DNA from 3 places in the Bacillus sp. MC1252 genome. Region 1 is predicted to be linked to each of the others. Evidence: riboswitches for the same ligand, from Rfam matches in the RefSeq annotation. Region 1 holds a riboswitch; each other region holds the start of a gene.
What was found. A riboswitch is a leader RNA that binds a small molecule or an ion and turns the genes downstream of it on or off. The one in region 1 is predicted to bind S-adenosylmethionine.

Region 1 (7,698 bases):
ATGTCGAAGTAGCAAAACAAATCAGCCAAGCAAAGAATGTCCATGCCCTTGAACTAAATATTTCTTGTCCGAATGTCAAAACAGGCGGGATCGCATTTGGTACAGACCCAAACATGGCGGCGTCGTTGACAAAAGCGGTCAAGGAAGTCTCCTCCGTTCCTGTCTATGTGAAACTGTCTCCTAATGTGGCGAATATTGTTGAGATTGCTAAAGCGATTGAATCTGCTGGAGCGGATGGGCTTACCATGATTAATACCTTAATTGGCATGCGTTTAAATTTAAAAACTGGGAAGCCCATCCTTGCCAATAAAACAGGCGGATTATCAGGTCCAGCTATAAAACCTGTCGCTGTTCGAATGGTGCATGAGGTCAGTCAGGCGGTTTCTATTCCGATTATTGGGATGGGCGGGGTGCAAAGTGCTGAAGATGTACTTGAATTTTTACTAGCAGGTGCAAGTGCAGTAGCTGTTGGCACAGCCAATTTTGTGAACCCTTTTATTTGCCCAGAAATCATTGACGAGCTGCCAAATGTGTTAGCGGCTTATGGTTATTCATCTGTAGAGGAATGTATCGGAAGGAGCTGGAAACATGAAGCACTTGCCCATCATCGCGCTTGATTTCCCATCAGGGCAGGAGGCACTTGCCTTTTTAGAACCCTTTGAAGGAGCACCATTATTTGTGAAGGTTGGTATGGAGCTGTTTTACCAAGAAGGTCCAGCCATCCTTGACGCGCTGAAAGAAAAAGATTGCCGCATATTTCTTGATCTGAAATTACATGACATTCCAACAACGGTGCAAAAAGCGATGAACCGGCTTGCTGCACTTGGCGTTGATTTAGTCAATGTACATGCAGCTGGCGGGAAACGAATGATGCAGGCTGCGGTAGAGGGACTTGAAAGCGGGACGCCTGCTGGACAAAGCCGCCCGGGCATTATTGCTGTGACTCAGCTGACAAGTACGTCAGAAGACATGATGAACAAAGAATTACTCATTGATCGTCCATTGCAAGAGACTGTGCTGCATTACGGACAATTGGCATATGAAAGTGGACTCGACGGTGTTGTTTGCTCTGTTCATGAATCTAAAGCCCTTCATGAGCACATCTCACCTTCCTTTCTCACTGTGACACCAGGGATTCGCTTGCCGAATGATCAAACCGATGACCAAAAGCGTGTCGCGACACCTGCCTTTGCAAAAGAGCAAGGTGCTTCACAAATTGTTGTCGGAAGATCCATCACGAAAGCTGAAAGTCCAATAGAAGCCTATCATCAAATTTTGAAAGAGTGGGAGTGACTGCCGGATGAAAACGAAAATCGCTAAACATCTACTACAAATCAAAGCTGTCTCATTAAAACCAGACACACCGTTTACGTGGGCAAGCGGCATCAAATCACCGATTTACTGTGATAACCGCCTGACTTTGTCGTACCCGGAAGTGAGACACGACATCGCTGAAGGTCTAAAAGATTTGATTCTCACTCATTTTGAGGGAGCGGAGGTTGTCGCTGGCACTGCAACAGCGGGCATTCCGCATGCCGCATTAGCTGCAGACCGCCTGAACGTGCCGATGTGTTATGTCAGAAGTAAGCCAAAAGCACACGGAAAAGGGAATCAGATTGAAGGAGCCGTATCGCCTGGTCAAAAAGTTGTTGTCGTAGAAGACCTCATTTCAACTGGTGGGAGCGTGCTTGAAGTGGTCTCGGCTCTTCAAGACGAAGGCTGTGACGTACTCGGAGTTGCTGCAATTTTCACATACGGCCTGCCAAAAGCAGCTGCTGCTTTTCAAGAGAAAAACATTCCATATGTCACACTAACAGACTATGACACGCTGACAGACGTGGCTCTTGAGCTAAAAGCGATCGAACCTTCTGCTATGAATAAACTAAAACGCTGGAGACAAGATCCTACCTCTGAATCTTGGATGGAAGAAACGGTTTAAAAGCTGTGCCACTCGCACAGCTTTTTCATTTGGTTAAAAATAGTAAAATAGACTCAAATTTAAATAAAAACTAATCCTATCAATAAAGTCGGGTTGACTTTTGTTTGAATTGTGTTAATATTTAATACAAATTAAAACTCTTATCCAGAGAGGTGGAGGGACTGGCCCGATGAAACCCGGCAACCTGCGATTCGTAAGGTGCCACTTCCTGCAAAATGATTCTATTTTGAAAGATAAGGAAATCGTGAGCTTCCTCATCTTTCTTTCGGACTGAAAGAAAGTTTTTTTATTTTAACGTGAGGAGGAAGAGGAGATGGAAGTGAAACAAAACCAGGATGAGGGCTTAGTGAAGCACATGCAAGAACTGATTGGGGATATAAAATTCGGTTCGATTACGTTGATTGTTCAGGACGGTCAAGTGATTCAAGTAGAAAAAAACGAAAAAATTAGGTTGAAGTAGTGCGCAGATTAGCAATATGAGCGGTACTCCGGAAGGGGAGAAACAATGTTAACTTACGAAAATTGGCAAGAGCCGTCCATTACATTTCAAGAGGACGATTTGTATAAAGGGGCCCTATCCGTGCTGAAATGGGCGTACGGTCATTATGGTGATCAGCTCGTTTATGCATGCAGTTTTGGCATTGAGGGCATTGTCCTGATTGATCTTATTGCGAAAGTAAAAAAGGATGCGAGAATTGTCTTTTTAGATACAGGTCTGCATTTTAAGGAAACGTACGATACAATTGATGCGGTAAAGGAAAGATACCCCGGTTTAGACATCGTACTGAAAACACCTGAGCTGACAGTTGAACAGCAAAACGAGCAGCATGGTGAAAAATTATGGGAAACAAATCCTCAAAGCTGCTGCCATATGCGCAAGGTCATTCCTTTGCAAGAGACACTATCTGGCTATCCGGCATGGCTTTCTGGCTTAAGAAGAGAGCAGTCACCAAAACGAGCAGGTACGAACTTTTTAAATCAGGATGAAAAGTTCAAATCAGTGAAAGTATGTCCGCTCATTCACTGGACGTGGAAGGACATATGGAGATATGCATCTAGAGAGGATCTTACTTATAATCCGCTGCATGACCAGGGATACCCAAGTATCGGCTGTGCACCGTGTACACAGCCAGCATTTACTGCGGATGATTTGCGTTCTGGCAGATGGTCAGGTACAGCAAAGACAGAGTGCGGATTACATGAGTAAGGGAGCATAATGTATGGAAATCGCCGCAATTTTATTTAGTTTATTCTTTGCTTTAAACATAGGCGCAAGCGGAGCAGCCGCTTCTATGGGCATTGCGTATGGATCAGGTGCAATTAAAAAGCCCATCTATGCACTCAGCGTTTGTGCAGTCGGAGTTTTAGCAGGTTCAGTGATTGGCGGCGGTGAGGTCGTCAAAACGATTAGCTCTGGTATTATGCCAGAATCTGTGATTACAATTGAAATTGTTTGTATCATCATTGGTTCTGCCGCATTATCACTCTTCATAGCGAATCTGATGGCCATCCCTTTATCAACAAGTGAGGTCACAGTAGGGGCTGTGGTCGGTGTTGCAGTCGCGTATAAAGTGTTATATGTGAAATCTATTTTAGTCATTGTGGCCTTTTGGATCATCATTCCACTTGTCGCCTTTGTTTTCACCTTTACTGTAGTCAAAATCATCAGAATGTTCCCTAAACGCACATTATCTAAAAAAAGCACTGCGATTTTATCAGTCTTGCTCATGATCAGTGGATTTCTAGAGGCGTTTTCAGCCGGTATGAACAATGTTGCCAATGCAGTCGGCCCGCTTGTGGCCTCAAGCGTCTTGTCCGTTGGGCAAGGAACACTTTACGGCGGAATCTTCGTCGCACTTGGTGCCCTGTTGCTTGGCAGAAGAGTGCTAGAAACAAACGGAAAGAAAATCACCCGCTATCAAACGGGTGAAGGGATTTTGTTATCGAGTACCGGCGCTGGACTTGTCATCGTCAGCTCTATTTTTGGGCTGCCAGTTCCACTTACTCAAATCACCTCCTCGTCCATTATCGGACTTGGGATGGCAAAGGGTGGACCTAACATTTTTCATAAACATATCGTGAAAAAGATGCTGAAGGTCTGGGTTGTGTCACCCTTTTTATCACTCAGCCTATCGTATCTGCTGGTGAGCCTTTTCCTAAAAGGAGATTATTACTCTATTTTTATCATGATGAGTGTACTGCTTGCCTCACTCGGTGCGCTGAGTCTGATGAAGGCAGTCAAAAATGAAAGCAGCTCTATTCATGAGCAGGGCGGCGGGATTTAACTATAAATCCGACTATTAACATCTAATAAATATGAACATTGAGAGGAAGATGGACAAATGAGTTTAACACCACATGGTGGCGTATTAATGAATCGAGTAAATGAAGAATATGATCTCAGCACGGCTGCGAAGGAAATTGAACTAGATGCGATTTCCTTTGCAGACCTTGAACTCATTGCAATTGGCGGGTATAGTCCAATTGAAGGATTTTTAACAAAAGCTGATTATGAAGCAGTTGTCAGCAGTATGCGGCTAGCAAGTGGTGTCGTTTGGTCTCTTCCGATTACGCTGCCAGTCACAAAGGAAAAGGCAGCCGAGATCAACCAAGGTGATATTGTGCGTCTATCGTACAATGGAACAGTATACGGGATCATTGAAGTAGAGGATCAATACACACCAGATAAGGAAAAAGAAGCTGTAAATGTGTATAAAACAGATGACCGCAATCATCCAGGCGTGAAAAAATTATTTGAACGCGGTGACACGTATATTGGCGGTAAAATTACACTGACGAAACGAAGCGAAAAACCATTTCCTCAATTTACGTATGAGCCAGAAGAAACAAGAAAACATTTTAAAGAAAATGGATGGAAAACAATTGTTGGGTTCCAAACGAGAAACCCCGTCCACCGTGCCCATGAATATATTCAAAAGACAGCACTAGAAACAGTCGATGGTTTGTTTTTAAATCCGCTTGTTGGTGAAACAAAATCTGATGATATCCCAGCAGATGTGAGAATGAAAAGCTATCAAGTGTTATTGAACGGTTATTATCCAAAAGATCGCGTCTTTTTAGGTGTTTTTCCTGCTGCAATGCGTTATGCTGGACCAAAGGAAGCGATATTTCATGCGCTTGTTCGTAAAAATTATGGCTGCACACATTTTATTGTCGGAAGAGATCATGCAGGTGTTGGTGATTATTACGGCACATACGAGGCGCAGGAGCTATTTGATCAATTTACAAGCGAAGAGATTGGCATTACTCCGTTAAAATTTGAACACAGCTTCTACTGCAATACATGTGAAGCGATGGCAACACCAAAAACATGTCCGCACGATAAAAGTGAGCATGTCATTCTTTCAGGTACAAAGGTTCGAACGATGCTGAGAAACGGTGAATTACCACCAAGCACGTTCAGCCGAAAAGAAGTTATTGAAACATTAATCGAAGGATTAAAAACGACGGTATCTTAAAGGAGCGTATGACATGAGCAACGAACATATCGTATGGCATGATTCATCTATTACAAAAAAAGAATATCAACAGAAAAACAATCATACAAGCGGCATCATCTGGCTCACTGGTCTAAGTGGTTCAGGCAAATCGACGCTCGCAAATGCAGCGGCTAGAGAGCTGTTTGAACAAGGCTACCAAGTCACAGTCCTTGATGGCGATAACGTACGACATGGACTCAATAAAGATTTAGGGTTTTCAGATGATGACAGAAAAGAAAACATCCGGCGCATCGGAGAAGTGGCGAAATTATTTGTTGAGCAAGGGACCATTGTCATCACAGCTTTTATTTCTCCATTTCAAGAAGATCGCCAAATTGTTAGACAGTTAGTCGATGATGGGGAATTTCACGAAGTGTTTGTGAAATGTGATCTGAACGTGTGTGAAGAGCGTGATCCAAAGGGGTTATATAAAAAAGCCAGAAACGGCGAAATTCCATTTTTCACTGGAATTGATTCACCATATGAAGAGCCAGCTGCACCTGAGCTCGTATTAGATACAGGTGAATGGTCTCGCGAGGAGTCCAAACAGCGCCTCGTTGATTATGTAAAGGGAAGAGCGAAATAATCGGCTGATGGCAGGGGGAGAAAGCACGATGGGGAAAGTATACATTGTTGGTGCCGGACCGGGTGATCCAGACTTAATTACATTGAAGGCCCATAAGGCAATACAGCAGGCAGATGTCATTTTATATGATCGTCTCGTCAATCAAGAGATTCTCGCCCACGCCAAACCGGAGGCGGAATTGATCTATTGCGGCAAGCTGCCAAATCATCATACGATGAGACAGGAAGCCATCAATGAAGCGCTTGTGACTCATGCAAAGAAAGGGAACGTTGTCGTTCGTCTAAAAGGCGGCGATCCCTTTGTATTTGGCCGCGGCGGTGAAGAAATTGAATGCTTAGCTGAGCACGGGATTCCGTATGAGGTCGTCCCTGGGATTACCTCTGGTATTGCAGCGGCTGCTTATGCGGGCATTCCAGTGACGCACCGTGAATTCAGCTCAAATGTCGCTTTTGTCACAGGACATTATCAAAAGGATGAACATTTTGAAGAAAAGTGGGAGGCGCTGGCAACGGGAATTGATACCCTTGTCATATACATGGGCGTCAAAAACGTAGAAAGAGTGCAGCGGCTTCTTTTGAAAAATGGACGGGACCCTGAAACACCAGCTGCGTTTATTCACTGGGGAACCACTACGAGGCAAAAGACGACTTGCTGCACTGTAGCGACGCTGTCTGAAACAGTTGAAAAAGAAGGAATCGAGCATCCGAGTTTAATTGTTGTAGGAGACGTCGTTCATTTTCATCAAAAGCTGAGCTGGTTTGAACCTGCACTGATCGAGAAATAAAGAACGAAGGGGAAAAGACACGTAGATACATCGTGTCTTTTCGTCTGATCAAAACAGGATGAGAGGGAGAAGCCAAATGAAGCAGGCTGTACTTTATGTTGGACATGGAAGCAGAGTGAAAGAAGCACAAGATAAAGCCATTTCTTTTATGAAAAGCTGTATGCCGTTAGTGGAAGCAGATATACAAGAAATTTGTTTTTTAGAGTTGACCAATCCTTCTATAGAAGAAGGGTTTGAGACTTGTGTGAAAAAAGGAGCAACACACATTGCGATCGTCCCGCTCCTCCTTTTAACCGCCATGCATGCCAAATCAGATATCCCAGTCGAGATTGAAAAAGGACAAAAACGTTTCCCGCAAGTGAAGGTGACATACGGAAGACCTATCGGGGTGAATCAAGAAGTGACGAAGGCTGTTGTTGCAAGGATTGAAGAAGCTGGATATCAAGGAGAGAAAGCACGGATTCTTTTGATTGGCCGCGGGAGCTCTGATCCGGATGTGAAGCGAGATGTGTATGGCATTGCAGGCGATGTCCGAAGCCTGCTCCCTCATGCAGAGGTTCTTCCATGTTTTATTACGGCATGTGAGCCAAATTACCGAGATGTTCTTGCGCAGTTAACAGCAGATGACGATACGCCTGTGTATATCGTTCCTTACCTGTTGTTTACGGGCATTTTAATGAAAGAGATTGAAAGCGAGGCCGTTCAGACGAGAGAGCGACTTCAGGATGTACGAGTATGCCGGTATATTGGCTTCCATCCGCATGTGAAAGCCGCTTATATTGAACGCGTGCAAGAAACCATTTTAAACAAAGAGAATGCGTTCCATTTCCAAGGAGAAAGCCATGCTTCCAGTCCATCTTGATTTAACCAATAAACAAGTGCTCATCGC
Region 2 (7,698 bases), 1.2 Mb from region 1:
TCCTCTTGATCATCACGGAATTGATAATATGGCTTGAGCTCAGCTTGAATATTAAGCGCATCTCTCATCGCTTGATGCAGCATATGAAAATCTTTTGGATCAAGCGACGTACTGCGGTCACATAGGTTATCTAAGTAATCACTGATGGTTTGATACGCCACAATGAATTCAATACACGTTTCTTTCGCTTCACCTGCTAAAAGAGATAAAATTCCTCCGCCTTCACAGTGAAAGGTTTTACTGGATATGCTCGCTAGCGCTTGCGTTCTCAGTTCTTCATTTTCAATCATTTCCGCATGAGCCCGCCACTTTTTCAGCTCCTGATGAACAAGCGGAAAAATATCTTTATATACCTTCGTCATCAGTGCAAAAGGACGCTCTGGTACTGACAAATCAATCCACCCCCAACTTAAGCTCACAATCAAATATACTGATCTGTAAAGGCTCTTGCCGCCCTAAACACATCTTCTCTTTCCGGTTCATTAAAAATTTCGTGATACAGCTCTTCCCATTCACGGTATGATTTATTGTATGATTCAATGCCATTGAACCATTTGATCACTCTCGTTTTATCTACGATCTTGTCATCGCCCGCCTGCATTAAGAGGAGCGGAATCGACCGAAAGACATTCGTTGGCTGCATTGCCGCATCGATATTTTTGATCAGCTCTCGATACCAGCGAACAGACACCTTTGTCACATAAAGTGAATCATTTGAATCTGCCTCAATAACGGCCTGATTTCGTGTGGCAAGTTCAATAGACAGCCCGGACTCTACTTTAAAAGACGGAGCAAGCATATTTAGACCTTTTGACGCAAAATCCATCAGCTTCTTCGGTTTAAATTGCAGACCTAAACAAGGTGATGATAAAATAAGGCCATCAATCTTCGTATGGGTGTACTGCTTGACCCACTCAATTGAAATGAGTCCACCCATGCTGTGCCCAAGTAAAAATGTAGGAAGCCTGAATGACTTCGCATGTTCGATCCATTCATCAACTGTATCAATGTATTCTTGAAAAGAGCGGATGTGGCCGCGCGCACGTGTTGATGTCCCTTGCCCAGGCAGGTCACCCATGATGACGTGATAGCCTGAAGTTCGCCACATTTCGATCAGCCATTTATACCGGCCATGATATTCACTAGCACCATGTACAATCACAATTGTACCAACTGGTCTTTCAGCATGCCAAGTCCACAAAGTAAACACCTCACAAATGTTGTATTAAGAAAGGAAGTCGAAAAAGTGATTTATCCATATCATCAGTTTACACCTGAGATTCATGAATCGGTCTTTGTTGCAGATAACGCCACCATTACTGGCGATGTCACGATTGGAGAATATTCGAGCGTTTGGTTCCAAACCGTCATCAGAGGCGATGTCGCTCCAGTGAGAATTGGAAAAAACGTCAACATTCAAGACTTATCCTGCCTGCATCAAAGTCCTGGAAAAACACTTCTTATTGAAGATGGTGCTACCATTGGACACCAAGTCACGTTACATAGCTCAATCATTCGAAAAAATGCCCTCATTGGCATGGGGTCCATCATTCTCGATGGTGCGGAAATTGGCGAAGGTGCCTTTATCGGTGCAGGAAGTCTTGTCCCTCAAGGAAAGGTCATCCCAAAAGGATCACTCGCTTTTGGCCGTCCAGCCAAAGTGGTTCGACTGTTAACAGATGAAGATATCCAAGACATGGACCGGATCCGCAGAGAATATGTAGAAAAAGGACAATACTATCGTTCCCTTTTATCCCGTTAACATCATACGTGTATCTTCACTTTATCATGTTTTTTTCAGGATATTAAGCAATAACTATGAACCGCTTGTTATTTTACCCTTTTCCACTACTTTCTATCATGACAAAAAAGGTTTTCAGCACAAAGCTGAAAACCTTTTTTCATTAACTAAAGATGACTTCTTTTGGTTGGTGATTCAACTGCTCTGGATCAATACTGCGCTCCACATAAATGCTGTGCCAGATCATAAAGATCAGGACTGTCCAAATCTTACGGCTATGATCTGCTTTACCAGCACAATGTTCATTTAATAAATCAAGAACATATTGCTTGTTAATGTATTCGTCTGTTTGACTGTTTTTAATGATATCTTTCGCCCAAGCGTTCATCTCATTTTTCAGCCAATGACGAATTGGCACAGGGAAACCTAGCTTTTTGCGGTTTAACACATGGTCAGGCACAATGCCTTCTGCTGCTTTACGCAATAAGTATTTCGTTGTGCCATCTTTTGTTTTCAGCTCTTCTGGAATTTTAGAAGCCGCTTCAAATACGACCTTGTCAAGGAATGGAACACGAAGCTCAAGAGAGTTCGCCATTGTCATCTTATCTGCTTTAAGCAAGATGTCTCCGCGCATCCACGTATGAATATCAACATATTGCATTTTATTAATATCACTGTAGCCTGCACTTTCCTCGAAGTATGTTTTCGTCACGTCACGATACGTGATGTTCGGATCATACTGCTTTAAGAGGTTTTTCTTCACTGGCTCTTCAAAGATTTTCGCATTGCCGATATAGCGTTCCTCTAACGGCGTACAGCCGCGAACGATAAAGCTTTTCCCTTTCATTCCTTCTGGCATTAAACGTGCCAGACGAAGAAGAAGCTTTTTCAACATAGATGGAACAGATTCAAATGGCTTTAGAGAAAGAGGCTCGCGGTAAATATTATATCCACCGAACAGCTCGTCCGCTCCCTCACCAGAAAGAACAACTGTGACTTGTTTCTTCGCTTCTTTTGCGACGAAATAAAGTGGAATCGCCGCCGGATCAGCTAAAGGATCATCTAAATGCCAAACAATCTTCGGAAGCTCGTTCATATATTCCTCAGGGGAAATGACGGCACTAAAGTTTTGTAAGCCTAGCTTATCAGCTGTTTCCTTTGCCACATCCACTTCACTAAAACCATCCTGCTCGAAGCCAACAGAGAACGTCTTCAGCTCAGGGTGAAATTCCTTTGCAACAGACACGATGAAAGAAGAATCAATACCGCCAGAAAGGAATGAACCAACAGGCACATCACTTCTCATGTGAACTTTCACAGAATCATAGATTGCATCGCGCACTTCTTCTATTAATTTCTGTTCTTGTGTTTGTTCAGGCTTGAATTGAACCTTCCAGTAAGTCTTAAATTCTATCTCCTTGCCCGGGCGAAGTGTAAACTGATGACCCGGCTCCACCTTGTGCACCTTTTGATCAAGTGTATTTGGCTCAGGAACGAATTGGAAAGACATGTATTGCTGCAGAGAGGTCTCATCAAATAAAATGTTCTCATTTACAGCCATTAAGCTTTTGCGTTCAGAAGCAAAGTACACTTGCTCATCCATTTGTGTAAAATAAAGCGGTTTGATGCCAAAAGGATCTCTTGCGCCATATAATAACTGCGCTTCTTTATCCCAAATTAAAAAGGCAAACATGCCGCGAAGCTTTGAAGCTGCTTCTTCTTTATAGTGACGATATGTGGCAAGAAGTACTTCCGTATCAGAATCTGTGCTGAACGTATAGCCCTTTTTCACAAGCTCTTCCTTCAGCTCCACATAGTTATAAATTTCTCCGTTGAAAATAATCCAATATTTCTCATCTTCATAAGAAAGCGGCTGCTTTCCATGTTCAACATCTATAATACTTAAACGTCTAAATCCAAATCCTACATGCTCATCATGGAAGTACCCCTCATCATCCGGACCACGATGAACGATGAGACGATTCATTTGTTTAATTAACTCTTCCTGCTCAGTAGTTTCGGACAATGGACGGTGATTAAATACACCAACAAACCCACACATATTATTGCCTCCACGTTATGTTATTTCTAAAAGTAGACCTATAATTAGACAGTATTTTGTCCGATTTCGTTTCACATTTTTACGCTTTTTATAGAATTTTTTTTAATCAAAAGGAAAACCGCTTAAAATAAGCGGTTTTATATGTTGTTATTGTCCTAATGCTTCCTTGCGAAGCGTGTCGGCTTTATCCGTTTTTTCCCATGGGAGATCTAAATCGTGACGGCCAAAATGTCCGTATGCAGCTGTTTGTTTATAGATCGGACGACGCAGATCGAGCATTTTAATAATGCCAGCCGGACGTAGATCAAAGTTCGCACGAACCACTTCAATTAATTTTTCTTCAGAAGCTTTTCCTGTTCCGAATGTATCAATTGAAATCGATACAGGCTGTGCAACACCAATTGCATAAGCAAGTTGCACTTCACAAGAATCTGCAAGGCCAGCTGCTACGATGTTTTTCGCTACGTAACGAGCAGCATATGCCGCAGAACGGTCAACCTTTGTTGCGTCCTTACCAGAGAAAGCACCGCCGCCATGACGAGCGTAGCCGCCATACGTATCAACGATGATTTTACGTCCAGTTAAACCAGCATCCCCTTGAGGTCCACCGATGACAAAACGGCCTGTTGGGTTAATAAAGTATTTTGTCTCTTCATCAATCAGTTCACTTGGAACCACAGGGTGGATGACATGCTCTTTTAAATCGCTTTGAATTTGTTCAAGCGTCACTTCTGGTGCATGCTGCGTGGAAATAACCACTGTGTCAATACGAACTGGTTTGTTTTGTTCATCATATTCAACTGTTACTTGTGTTTTTCCATCTGGGCGAAGGTATGCAAGTGTTTGATCCTTGCGTACTTCTGTTAAACGACGAGATAATTTATGCGCTAGTGAAATCGGCAGCGGCATCAGCTCTTCTGTTTCGTTGTTTGCAAAACCAAACATAAGCCCTTGGTCACCTGCACCAATCGCATCAATTTCTTCTTCAGTCATTGTTCCTTCACGTGCTTCAAGCGCTTTGTCTACACCTTGCGCAATATCAGCAGACTGTTCATCAATTGATGTTAGCACAGCACATGTTTCCGCATCAAAACCATATTTCGCACGTGTGTAGCCAATTTCCTTAATCGTGTCACGTACCGTCTTTGGAATATCGACATAAGTAGACGTTGTAATCTCACCGCTTACTAATACGAGACCGGTTGTTACAGAGGTCTCACAGGCAACACGTGCATTTGGATCTTTCTTTAAAATTTCATCCAAAATGCTGTCTGAAATTTGATCACAGATTTTATCCGGATGTCCTTCTGTCACTGATTCTGAAGTAAATAAACGACGATTTTGACTCATAATGGCTATTTCCTCCTGTACAAGGCCACATCATCCCAAGATGAGGCCTCCAATATGATACGGAACTCGTTCCCTCTTATATGAAAACGTTTATATTAGAGATGTTATTGGCAATTTGTTCATATGATATCCCAAAAATAAAAAAACCATTTCCTTCATTTCGAGGAAAGGGTCTGAGATCGCATGCCTTTCACTCTTATCGCTCAAGGTGTTCTTGTACCTTGCATCAGGTTAGCACCTTGGTTTCTCAGCATGTTCATGCCTTTTTCATAAGAAACCGGTTGCTGGGCTTCATCGGGCCTGTCCCTCCACCAACTCGGGATAAGAGTATCCGTTCAATAAGATATCTTATCTTAAACCCTTGCGTCATGTCAATGCTTCATAGGAATTATCTCTCCTCTTTTTTTACCTCACAATTAGCATCACCAAAAAGCATATTTTCATAGCAGAAATGAAAAAACACACACAAAAATATTTAAATAGTATAGACTATTATTATCAATGTGTTATACTAATCGAAACAAACAAATTCAACGGTAAAGGAAGGGTTTTTTTATGAACTCAGTGGATTTAAAAGAAGATTTGCAGTCATTGCTCTCATTAGAAAATACGCACCAAAATTTATCTGTTCCGAAACTTGTTGAAAAGATTTTGGCACGTAATGAAGGCGTTTTAACATCAACAGGAGCTGTCCGCGCCACAACTGGTGCTTACACTGGACGTTCGCCTAAAGATAAATTTATCGTCAAAGAAGAAAGCTCTGAGCATAAAATCGATTGGGGTCATGTAAACCAGCCGATCTCTAAAGACGCATTTGATCGTTTATATACAAAGGTTGTCTCATACTTAAAAGAACGTGATGAACTATTTGTCTTTGAAGGGTTTGCCGGCGCTGACGAAAGATACCGTATGCCGATTACAGTTGTAAACGAATTTGCATGGCACAATCTCTTTGCAAAGCAGCTATTCATCAGACCTGACGGGTCAACGCCATCATCTAACGAAAAACCTTTCACCATCTTATCTGCACCTCACTTTAAAGCAGATCCTGAAACAGATGGAACAAACTCTGAAACATTCATTATCGTTTCTTTTGAAAAACGGACGATTCTCATTGGTGGAACAGAGTATGCAGGAGAGATGAAGAAATCGATTTTCTCTGTCATGAACTACCTGCTGCCTGAGCAAGATATTTTATCGATGCACTGCTCAGCAAACGTTGGTCAAGAAGGCGATGTCGCATTATTCTTCGGCCTTTCAGGGACTGGGAAAACGACGCTTTCTGCAAGCGCAAGCCGCAAGCTGATCGGAGACGATGAACACGGATGGTCTGGCACAGGTGTCTTCAATATCGAGGGCGGATGCTATGCGAAATGTGTGAACTTAAGTGAAGAAAAAGAACCACAAATCTACAAAGCCATCAGCTTCGGATCAGTGCTAGAAAATGTTGTGCTTGATGAAGAAACTCGTGAAGCGGATTATGATGATACATTCTTTACTGAAAATACACGGGCTGCTTACCCAATCGAAATGATTGATAACATCGTGAAACCAAGTATCGCAGGTCATCCATCTGCTATTGTCTTCTTAACAGCTGATGCATTTGGCGTTTTACCTCCAATCAGCCGTTTAACAAAAGAACAGGCGATGTACCATTTCTTGAGCGGTTACACAAGTAAATTAGCAGGAACTGAGCGCGGTGTAACGTCACCAGAAACAACATTCTCTACTTGCTTCGGTTCACCATTCTTGCCACTTCCAGCTCACGTCTATGCTGAAATGCTTGGCAAAAAAATTGATGAGCACGGTGCAAAAGTATTCCTTGTGAATACAGGCTGGACTGGCGGCGGCTATGGTACGGGCAAACGAATGAATCTTGCTCATACAAGAGCAATGGTGCAAGCAGCGATCGAAGGTGACCTTGACAATGCCGAAATGATTACTGACGACATCTTTGGATTACACATTCCACTTCATATTCCAGGTGTACCAGATGAAGTACTTCAACCTGCTAAAACGTGGGAAGACCAAAATGCTTATCAAGAAAAAGCACACTTCCTTGCCAATGAATTTAAAAAGAACTTCAGAAAATTCAGCCATGCGGCAAGTGACATTGAAGCAAAAGGCGGACCACTCGTATAAAAAGACGAAAGCTGAGGGAATATACCCTTCAGCTTTTTTTAGTTCGTTGAATGCAATGACACAAGGCGGTAAGTCACCTTCGTAACATTGTCTGTCAGTTCCAGCTTTTCAACATGTGCTGTCCCTGTTTTTTCTCCGTCTTTCGTTTTGCGCACCTCAAGCGGAATATTTAATGGATAAATGCGGTACCCTTCCTTCATGAGCTCAAACACATTTTCTTCAATTCTTGTCTCATTTCCTTTTGTGACAATCATTGTATTAAATTCAACAGGCATTCCCATAATGAAAATCCCCCTACTTTCTATATTCGTTATCCCGTTTATTTTACCACATTTCCGCTTTTTCGGCTGTGCATCCATGTCGTCAGCCTTCTGACAATCTCTCGATTATGCTGAGGCGGGAA
Region 3 (7,698 bases), 1.4 Mb from region 1:
TTTCGGTACATAGAGGAAAGCTCCGCCATTGACTAAAGCAGCATGTAAAGCTGTTAGTTTATGCTCATCTACTTTCACTGCATCAGTCATGAAGTATTTCTGCACTAGATCTCCATGTTCGCGGATCGCTGTATGAATATCAGTGAAGATCACACCTTTGTCTTTTGCTTCAGCTGAAAGAGACAAGTATGCTGGCGTTTGATCACGCTGAATGTAGACCGTCTTGTCTGTGTCATCTAGATCAATCAGCGATTTCACTTCTTCTGGAAGCTCTTCTAGTGATCCAAATGGCGCACTTTCGACTGTATGCTGTTTGAAATTGGTTAAATTCCATTTTGAAATGTTCGTTTTGTCAGGCTTTGGCATTGGGAGATCTTCTGCTTTTTCAAGAGCCTGTAAGCGAAGGGAACTCATCCATGCCGGTTCCTGATGCTTCTCGGAGAAGCTTTTGACATAATCTTGATCTACTGATAATTTCGTTTCTAATGTCATCAATAATCCTCCTAACGCTTACGCTTCTTGACCAACAGTTTCGTCTTCAATTCCTAACTCTTTTTTAATCCAGTCATAGCCTTCTGCTTCTAAACGCTGCGCTAGCTCTGGTCCGCCAGATTTCACGATACGTCCTTGCATCATCACATGGACATGATCTGGTGTGATGTAGTTCAGCAGACGCTGATAGTGAGTAATCATTAAGCAGCCGAAACTTTCGCCGCGCATTTTATTAATTCCTTTAGAAACCACTTTCAGGGCATCGATATCAAGTCCAGAATCGATTTCGTCAAGGATGGCGATCTTTGGTTCAATCATCATCAATTGAAGAATTTCGTTACGTTTTTTCTCCCCGCCTGAGAAACCTTCGTTAAGGTAGCGCTGCGCCATGTCTGGGTCCATTTCAAGGAACTCCATGTTTTCGTCCATTTTGCGGATGAATTTCATAAGTGAGATTTCTTCGCCTTCTTCTCTGCGTGCGTTAATGGCAGAACGAAGGAAGTCCGCATTTGTGACACCACTGATTTCAGATGGGTATTGCATGGCAAGGAAAAGACCCGCTTGTGCGCGCTCATCTACTTCCATTTCAAGTACATCTTCGCCATCAAACAAAATGCTGCCTTTTGTTACTTCATATTTCGGGTGACCCATAATTGCAGCAGATAACGTAGATTTACCTGTACCGTTTGGTCCCATTACTGCGTGGAATTCTCCACCTTTTATCTCGAGGTTTACACCCTTTAAGATTTCTTTCCCTTCAATCTCAACGTGCAAGTCCTTAATTGTTAATGTCGAAGCAGTCATATATCGATACCTCCAAAATAATCATTATTCTCAATTTATTCTCATTCTAATTTTATAACAAATTAAAACTGAATACAACACATTCACGATATGCGTGAGAGGATGCTCTCAAAATTCTAACAAAAAATGCAGGTGGATAAAAGGATTTATGTCAAAAAGACTGTTTCCATAAAGAAAGGACGGGAAACTGTTCTCCCCGCCCCTTAGCTATCAATAGCCTCGTATATTCATTTTTGCAAGCTGCCTTTTCTCATCTCGATAGGACTGCTCTCGTTTATATTCCACTTTCATCCGTAAGTCATGGTCTCTTTCATACTCTGCATAGCTCATGCCATGAGATTTATGCATGGCCTTTTCCATCTCGGCGGTATAATCCAATCCCAGTGTACTCTGGTCCGAACAAATAATAAACCATTCCCTTCTTTTAGTGTAGCTTTATTATATCAAAGGCATGCTGCTTCACTCAAAAGGGGTATAACGCGTTATGCTGGCATATTTTCTCACACACTCGGATGAGAAGCACTCAACTCTCCGAGATGGAAAGATACCATGTTTTTCTTCTATTAATGAGTATGTCCTCCAAATTCATCAATACATTGCTGTACGACAGTGATTCCTTGGCTAAGGGCTGCCCCGCCTCCGAACGCTGCCGCCACACTGACGACCTCTAGCAAATTCTCTTCTGTCGCCCCTTGATCGAGCGCTCCCTTTGTATGATAAATCATGCAGTATTCATCCTGTGCATGAATACTGATGCCAAGGGCAATCATTTGTTTTTCTTTTTGCGTTAATGAATCGCTCTGGAAGCACTGCTCTGTAAATTCATTGAATTTCTTCCCAAACACCGGCATTTTCTTCTGAAATTCACCCATTGCGGTTTTATAATCAGTTAGTGATTGCTGCATGGATCCGCTCATATGCTGTTCGTTCATCTTGTTTCCATCCCTTCAGGTCATTTGTACGTTTTTATTATGAGCGAGATTTGAAAAAATACACAAAAAACCTCGCTTTGATGTAAGCGAGGTTTCAGATTGTTGACAAAGGGCTAAAATGATCTTTATTTTAGCCCTTTGTCTTCTTTTCAGCGCGATAGAAAACCTTTGAAGTCTAGGAAGCACGAGTACTGGAGCGGAGCGAATTTGACATTCGTGAGCACCGGCACGCAGGACTGACACCGAATGCGAGGGTTTGTCTACATGCTGAAAACCTCGCTTTGATGAAAGCGAGGTTTTGTAGCGTATTATTCAGATACAGGCAGAACTGCACCGTCATATTTTTTGTCGATAAATTCTTTGATTTTATCAGAGTGAAGAACTTCCATTAACGTCTTGATCTTATCTGATTTTTCTTCACCTTTGCGAACAGCCACGATGTTTGCATATGGGTTGTTCTTCGTTTGCTCAAGTTCGATTGAATCATTTTTCGGATTCAATTTATTTTGAATCGCATAGTTGACGTTAATAAACACGGCATCGCCTTCACTGTTTTCATAAGCTTTCGCTGTTAGTTCAGGAGCGATTTTTTTGAACTTTAGGTTCTTCGGGTTTTCTTTAATGTTCTTCACTGTTGCGTTGATTGTATCTACTTTTGGATCAAGCTTGATGACACCAGCATTTTGCAGAAGTGCAAGCATACGGCCTTGTTCAGCTACGTTGTTTGTCATGATGATCGTTCCGCCGTTTGGAATATCTTTCACTGATTTGTATTTCTTAGAGTAGATACCGAAAGGCTCTAGGTGAACCGCACCAGCACTTACCAGGTTATAATCTTTGTTAGATTTATTTTCTTCGTTCAAGTAAGGAATATGTTGGAAAAAGTTCGCATCCACTTCTTTTTCAGCTAACGCTTTGTTGTACATTTTATAATCGCTAAGCACTTTCACTTTTAAATCGTAGCCTTTTTCTTTTAGAAGTGGTTTTGCTTCTTCAAGAATCTCGGCATGTGGTGTTTTTGAAGCCGCAACCGTGATGGTTTTGCTTTCGCTTGCGTTATTAGATGAACCGCATGCAGCTAAAATGCCTGCAAATGCTAGAAATAGTGCACTTAAAATCAATTTCTTCATGAATAAATCCTCCCTTAACGTTTATCAATTTTATTTGTAATCAAATCACCGATTATTTGAATAATAAAGACGATGATGAGAATAAACACAGTGGCTACTAGTGTGACATCTGTATTACCAGATTGGTATCCTTCCACATAGGCAAGGTCACCAAGTCCACCTGCTCCAATTGCACCTGCGATCGCAGTAGAGCCAATTAGAGCAATCGCTGTTACGGTAATGCCTGAAATAAGGGCTGGCAGTGATTCTGGCAGCAATACTTTAAAAATAATCGTAGACGTTTTAGCTCCCATAGATCGTGCTGCTTCAATGACTCCTTTGTCTACTTCTCGCAGTGCAATTTCGACAAGACGTGCATAGAAAGGAGCTGACCCAATGACAAGCGCAGGCAGCGCTGCATTTGGACCTAAAATAGTGCCCATTATTAGTTTTGTAAACCCTAATAAAAGAATGATTAAAATGATAAAAGGAATCGATCTGAAAATGTTGACGACTGCCCCAATAACGGTGTTAATCGGTTTATTTTCCCAAAGACCGCCTTTACTAGTCAGAAAGAGCAATAGTCCAAGGATGATACCAATAATAAAAGCAAATGCTAGTGAAATGAGTGTCATGTACACCGTTTCACCCGTTGCATTCCAAATGACATCTAGATCAACGTTCGGAAACCATTTCTCAAACATGTGTCATCACCTCAATTTCAACCTGTTTGCTTTGGATATAGGCGATGGCTTTTTCAACCTCGGTCTCTTCTCCATTAATATGGATAAAGAGTGTTCCAAACGCGCCTTCCTGCGTTTGAGAAATCTTTCCTTGAAGGATGTTCACATCGACCTCAAAAGATCGAACGATTTCAGTGATCAGCGGCTGCTCGGCAGAATCGCCGATAAAGGACAACCGTACCACCTGACCCTCTTTTACTCGCTCTAAGACGTGTTCGATTGTTTCTTTCGCTTCCTCTGGTTCAGCAAGCTGTTTCACAAATCGCTTCGTCATTTCTTCCTTCGGTTGTCTGAAGACACGTAATACTTCGCCTTCTTCGACAATGCGTCCATTCTCCATCACTGCCACACGATGACAGATTTTGCGAATGACGTGCATTTCGTGTGTGATGAGCACAATTGTCAGCCCTAATCGTTTATTGATATCGGCCAAAAGATCAAGGATGGAATCTGTTGTTTGCGGATCAAGTGCAGATGTAGCTTCGTCACATAGAAGAACCTTTGGATCATTGGCTAATGCTCTCGCAATTCCCACACGCTGCTTTTGTCCACCGCTTAGCTGAGAAGGATAAGCATTTTCTTTCCCTTCTAAACCGACCAATTTAATTAGTTCATTTGCACGGGCTCTCCGTTTTGACGTCGGAACACCTGCAATTTCGAGCGGGAACATAATATTTTGTCTTACTGTTCTTGACCAAAGTAGGTTAAAGTGCTGAAAGATCATGCTGATTTCCTGTCTTGCTTTACGAAGTTTCGCATTCGATACTTCATTGATCCGATTGCCTGCCACTTCAACAATTCCTTCTGTTGGCAGCTCCAGACCGTTTAATAGGCGAATAAGAGAGCTTTTGCCCGCGCCGCTATACCCGATAATTCCGAATATTTCACCTTTATCAATATCCAAGTTGACGTCTTTCACTGCGTCAACATTTCCGCTTTTTGAGTAGTACGTTTTTGATACATTCTGTAAATGGATCACAGTCTGCTCACCTGCTTTCTTGCTGAATCTATAGATTGCCATCACATACGTTCATTTATTCTTCGTGCTGTCATGACTCTAGCCTGCTGCCAAGTCAGTAAAAAAGACCTAACTGCAACGCAAGCAGAAAGGCCTTTTATTTCAAATACGCCTTTCTCTCATCTTTCAAAGCGTTGCGGCTTTGAGTGAATTGGCACCAATTTCAGCTATGCTGACGGTTGCCGGGTTTCATAGGGCACGTCCCTCCACCTCTCTTAATAAGAGAAAATATGTTGTTTTATGTGATGTTCATGTTTTTACTAACGTAGAATATCATGCTACCCGAGATATGTCAACGCTGTAAATCGCTAATTTCCAAGTAAACGACTACGTTATCATTTTCCGAAAAAAACCGTTCGTCAGCCAAAGCACAGCCTCTAGTCTGAGAAGCGCGCGGAATGAGCCTTTGACTTTGACTTGTCCCCTGCTGATAAGCTGCTGCAAGGACATGTCTCCATCTAATAATTGTAGAATTTCTTTCCTCTCACCATAGAAGATGAGATCCGATAACTCAATTGCAGGCAGTTTCTTCACTTCACCACGTTCATCCACAATCAATGTACAAGAGTCAGTTTCCGCCTCAAATGTAATCTTCAAGGATGATGAGGAGAGCAGCGGCTTTAACAATAATCGCTGCCCAGCGTTTCCATGGGTTTTCACTTTTTCCACATGTATAACCTCCCTGTCATTTGGTTATACATAACATTTCTCTACAAACATCGGCTTGTCCTTTATAAATAGCTCGACAAATTTTCAAATGAATTGCTTGAAATATGACAAAAAACCGCTTTATTTAGCGGTTTCAATCATTTCATGAAGATATGGAACTGAGTGAAAGGCGTAGCCTTTTTGCACAATCTCACCTTTTTTAAACAGTAGAAAGCAAGGTACACTTTCGATTTCAAATGCTTTCGCAAAGCCTGGTGAGTAGTTTAAATTGTTCTCGTAAAATGGAACATCCGGCTGCATGGCATCTACGACTGTCAGCATTTTCTTTGCCAACTGGCATGTTCCGCAAAACGGTGTATATAAGTACAAAAGAAATAAATCGTCCTCTATCTCCTTCAATTCATGCTCTTCAATCTCTTTCATATACGTCCACCCTCATAAATATTTGGAATGAACATCAATGTTTGCAGCTAATAGGATAGATGCAATGTGGGCTGACGGTGAAGCGGCCACTTCTCGGTACGTTCTGTCGACAAACAGATGAAGTGCTTCAGGGAATTCTTTTCGAAATTGCTTCCGCAGTTTGTCGCCAGCATCGTCACTGTCTGCTAATATGTAAACGTCTTTTCCGAATAAATCGTCCACGAGCTGATCCAGCTTCGATGTACTGATCGTACCATTGGTGCAAATGATGGTAACAGGTTCACTAATAACTTCTTTTAGCTTTTGTTTGTCTGATTTACCTTCTACAATGATGACCTTTTCTATCTCGACGTTCATCACGATCACCCGGCCCTTTTGACGTTGATTCACTTCTTCCTTAGATTACAATCTTTCATTCAGGTTGTAAAGATTAGGCACTTGATCATCAAAAAGACTGCAGCTTATGCTCACTGCAGCCTTAACTGTGATTAGCACCAGCCATTTTCATCGTCACAGTCTACATATTGTTCTGCCCCGTGGGTCAATGTATCAGACAGACGATAAAAACGATTTTGATCATAGGAATAACCCGATTTTAACTCATATTGATTTTCACTAATCATCGTGCCAATCTCTTCATTTTGATGATAAAGCACCATGCCGCTTTCTTTGAATCGCCCAGTGACATGCTCTGTTATATCCACCTGTTCTTTTTGAAAAGACAAATTGGACACCCCCCATAAAGGTAGAGTGTCCAATTTCACATGAATTAGTCTTCTTTTGTCATTTCTTCGTATTGCTCAGCTGTCATTAAGTTCTCGATTTCAGACGCATCAGCTGGCTCTACAACAATCATCCATGCTTTTTCGTATGGAGAGTCGTTGACGAACTCTGGGCTGTCATCCAGCTCATCGTTTACTTCAACGATTGTGCCGTTGATCGGTGCGTAAAGTTCAGAAACAGTTTTGACTGATTCTACACTTCCGAAAGGCTCGTCCGCTGTGATTTTGTCTCCTACTTCAGGAAGCTCAACGAACACGATATCGCCTAGCTCAGATTGAGCAAAATGCGTAATACCGATACGCACCTTATCTCCTTCTACTTTGACCCATTCATGTTCTTCTGAATAACGTAAATCTTTTGGTGTGCTCATTCAATACCCCTCCAGTCTTTTCTTTCCTTCTATATTGAAGATACCACAATCTGAATGAAAGTTACATCATTTCCAGACGCTTTTAAATGTATCTTCATTAAATCCAACTGTCACTCGTTTGCCGTCTGTTGTAATTGGACGCTTAATCAGCATTCCGTTAGACGCAAGTAATTCGAGCTGCTCGTCCTCTGACATTGCAGGAAGTTGATCTTTCAGCTGCAGCTCTCGGTATTTCTGTCCGCTTGTATTAAAGAATTTCTTCAGCTCTAAACCGCTCTTTTCGTAAAGTGCTTTTAGGGTTTCTTTATCAGGCGTCTCTTCGACGATATGTATGCTGTTGATGTCTTTATTGTGT

Region 2: it holds a riboswitch for S-adenosylmethionine, as region 1 does, so the genes downstream of both, metK (methionine adenosyltransferase) here and ACYH0L_RS07425 (DUF2292 domain-containing protein) in region 1, are expected to answer to the same signal.
Region 3: it holds a riboswitch for S-adenosylmethionine, as region 1 does, so the genes downstream of both, ACYH0L_RS15110 (methionine ABC transporter ATP-binding protein) here and ACYH0L_RS07425 (DUF2292 domain-containing protein) in region 1, are expected to answer to the same signal.

What each region holds. Positions count from the first base shown of each region.
Region 1 is NZ_CM166369.1:1,472,594-1,480,291, forward strand. Features, by position in the region: gene ACYH0L_RS07410 (dihydroorotate dehydrogenase) at 1-617, shown strand, start outside; gene pyrF (orotidine-5'-phosphate decarboxylase) at 589-1,293, shown strand; gene pyrE (orotate phosphoribosyltransferase) at 1,301-1,939, shown strand; SAM riboswitch class I at 2,077-2,179, shown strand; gene ACYH0L_RS07425 (DUF2292 domain-containing protein) at 2,295-2,399, shown strand; gene ACYH0L_RS07430 (phosphoadenylyl-sulfate reductase) at 2,445-3,146, shown strand; gene ACYH0L_RS07435 (inorganic phosphate transporter) at 3,160-4,224, shown strand; gene sat (sulfate adenylyltransferase) at 4,282-5,418, shown strand; gene cysC (adenylyl-sulfate kinase) at 5,432-6,025, shown strand; gene cobA (uroporphyrinogen-III C-methyltransferase) at 6,054-6,809, shown strand; gene ACYH0L_RS07455 (sirohydrochlorin chelatase) at 6,886-7,671, shown strand; gene ACYH0L_RS07460 (precorrin-2 dehydrogenase/sirohydrochlorin ferrochelatase family protein) at 7,652-7,698, shown strand, end outside.
Region 2 is NZ_CM166369.1:2,695,598-2,703,295, forward strand. Features, by position in the region: gene ACYH0L_RS13800 (tetraprenyl-beta-curcumene synthase family protein) at 1-392, opposite strand, end outside; gene ACYH0L_RS13805 (alpha/beta hydrolase) at 422-1,201, opposite strand; gene ACYH0L_RS13810 (gamma carbonic anhydrase) at 1,247-1,762, shown strand; gene asnB (asparagine synthase (glutamine-hydrolyzing)) at 1,905-3,803, opposite strand; gene metK (methionine adenosyltransferase) at 3,951-5,153, opposite strand; SAM riboswitch class I at 5,347-5,481, opposite strand; gene pckA (phosphoenolpyruvate carboxykinase (ATP)) at 5,709-7,295, shown strand; gene ACYH0L_RS13830 (DUF2584 domain-containing protein) at 7,334-7,576, opposite strand; gene ACYH0L_RS13835 (alpha/beta hydrolase family protein) at 7,615-7,698, opposite strand, start outside.
Region 3 is NZ_CM166369.1:2,912,973-2,920,670, forward strand. Features, by position in the region: gene sufD (Fe-S cluster assembly protein SufD) at 1-492, opposite strand, end outside; gene sufC (Fe-S cluster assembly ATPase SufC) at 511-1,296, opposite strand; gene ACYH0L_RS15090 (YuzK family famiily protein) at 1,507-1,644, opposite strand; gene ACYH0L_RS15095 (carboxymuconolactone decarboxylase family protein) at 1,860-2,228, opposite strand; gene metQ (methionine ABC transporter substrate-binding lipoprotein MetQ) at 2,537-3,358, opposite strand; gene ACYH0L_RS15105 (methionine ABC transporter permease) at 3,373-4,041, opposite strand; gene ACYH0L_RS15110 (methionine ABC transporter ATP-binding protein) at 4,034-5,059, opposite strand; SAM riboswitch class I at 5,215-5,323, opposite strand; gene ACYH0L_RS15115 (SCP2 sterol-binding domain-containing protein) at 5,426-5,767, opposite strand; gene ACYH0L_RS15120 (thioredoxin family protein) at 5,888-6,190, opposite strand; gene ACYH0L_RS15125 (toprim domain-containing protein) at 6,203-6,547, opposite strand; gene ACYH0L_RS15130 (YusG family protein) at 6,679-6,915, opposite strand; gene gcvH (glycine cleavage system protein GcvH) at 6,960-7,343, opposite strand; gene ACYH0L_RS15140 (arsenate reductase family protein) at 7,410-7,698, opposite strand, start outside.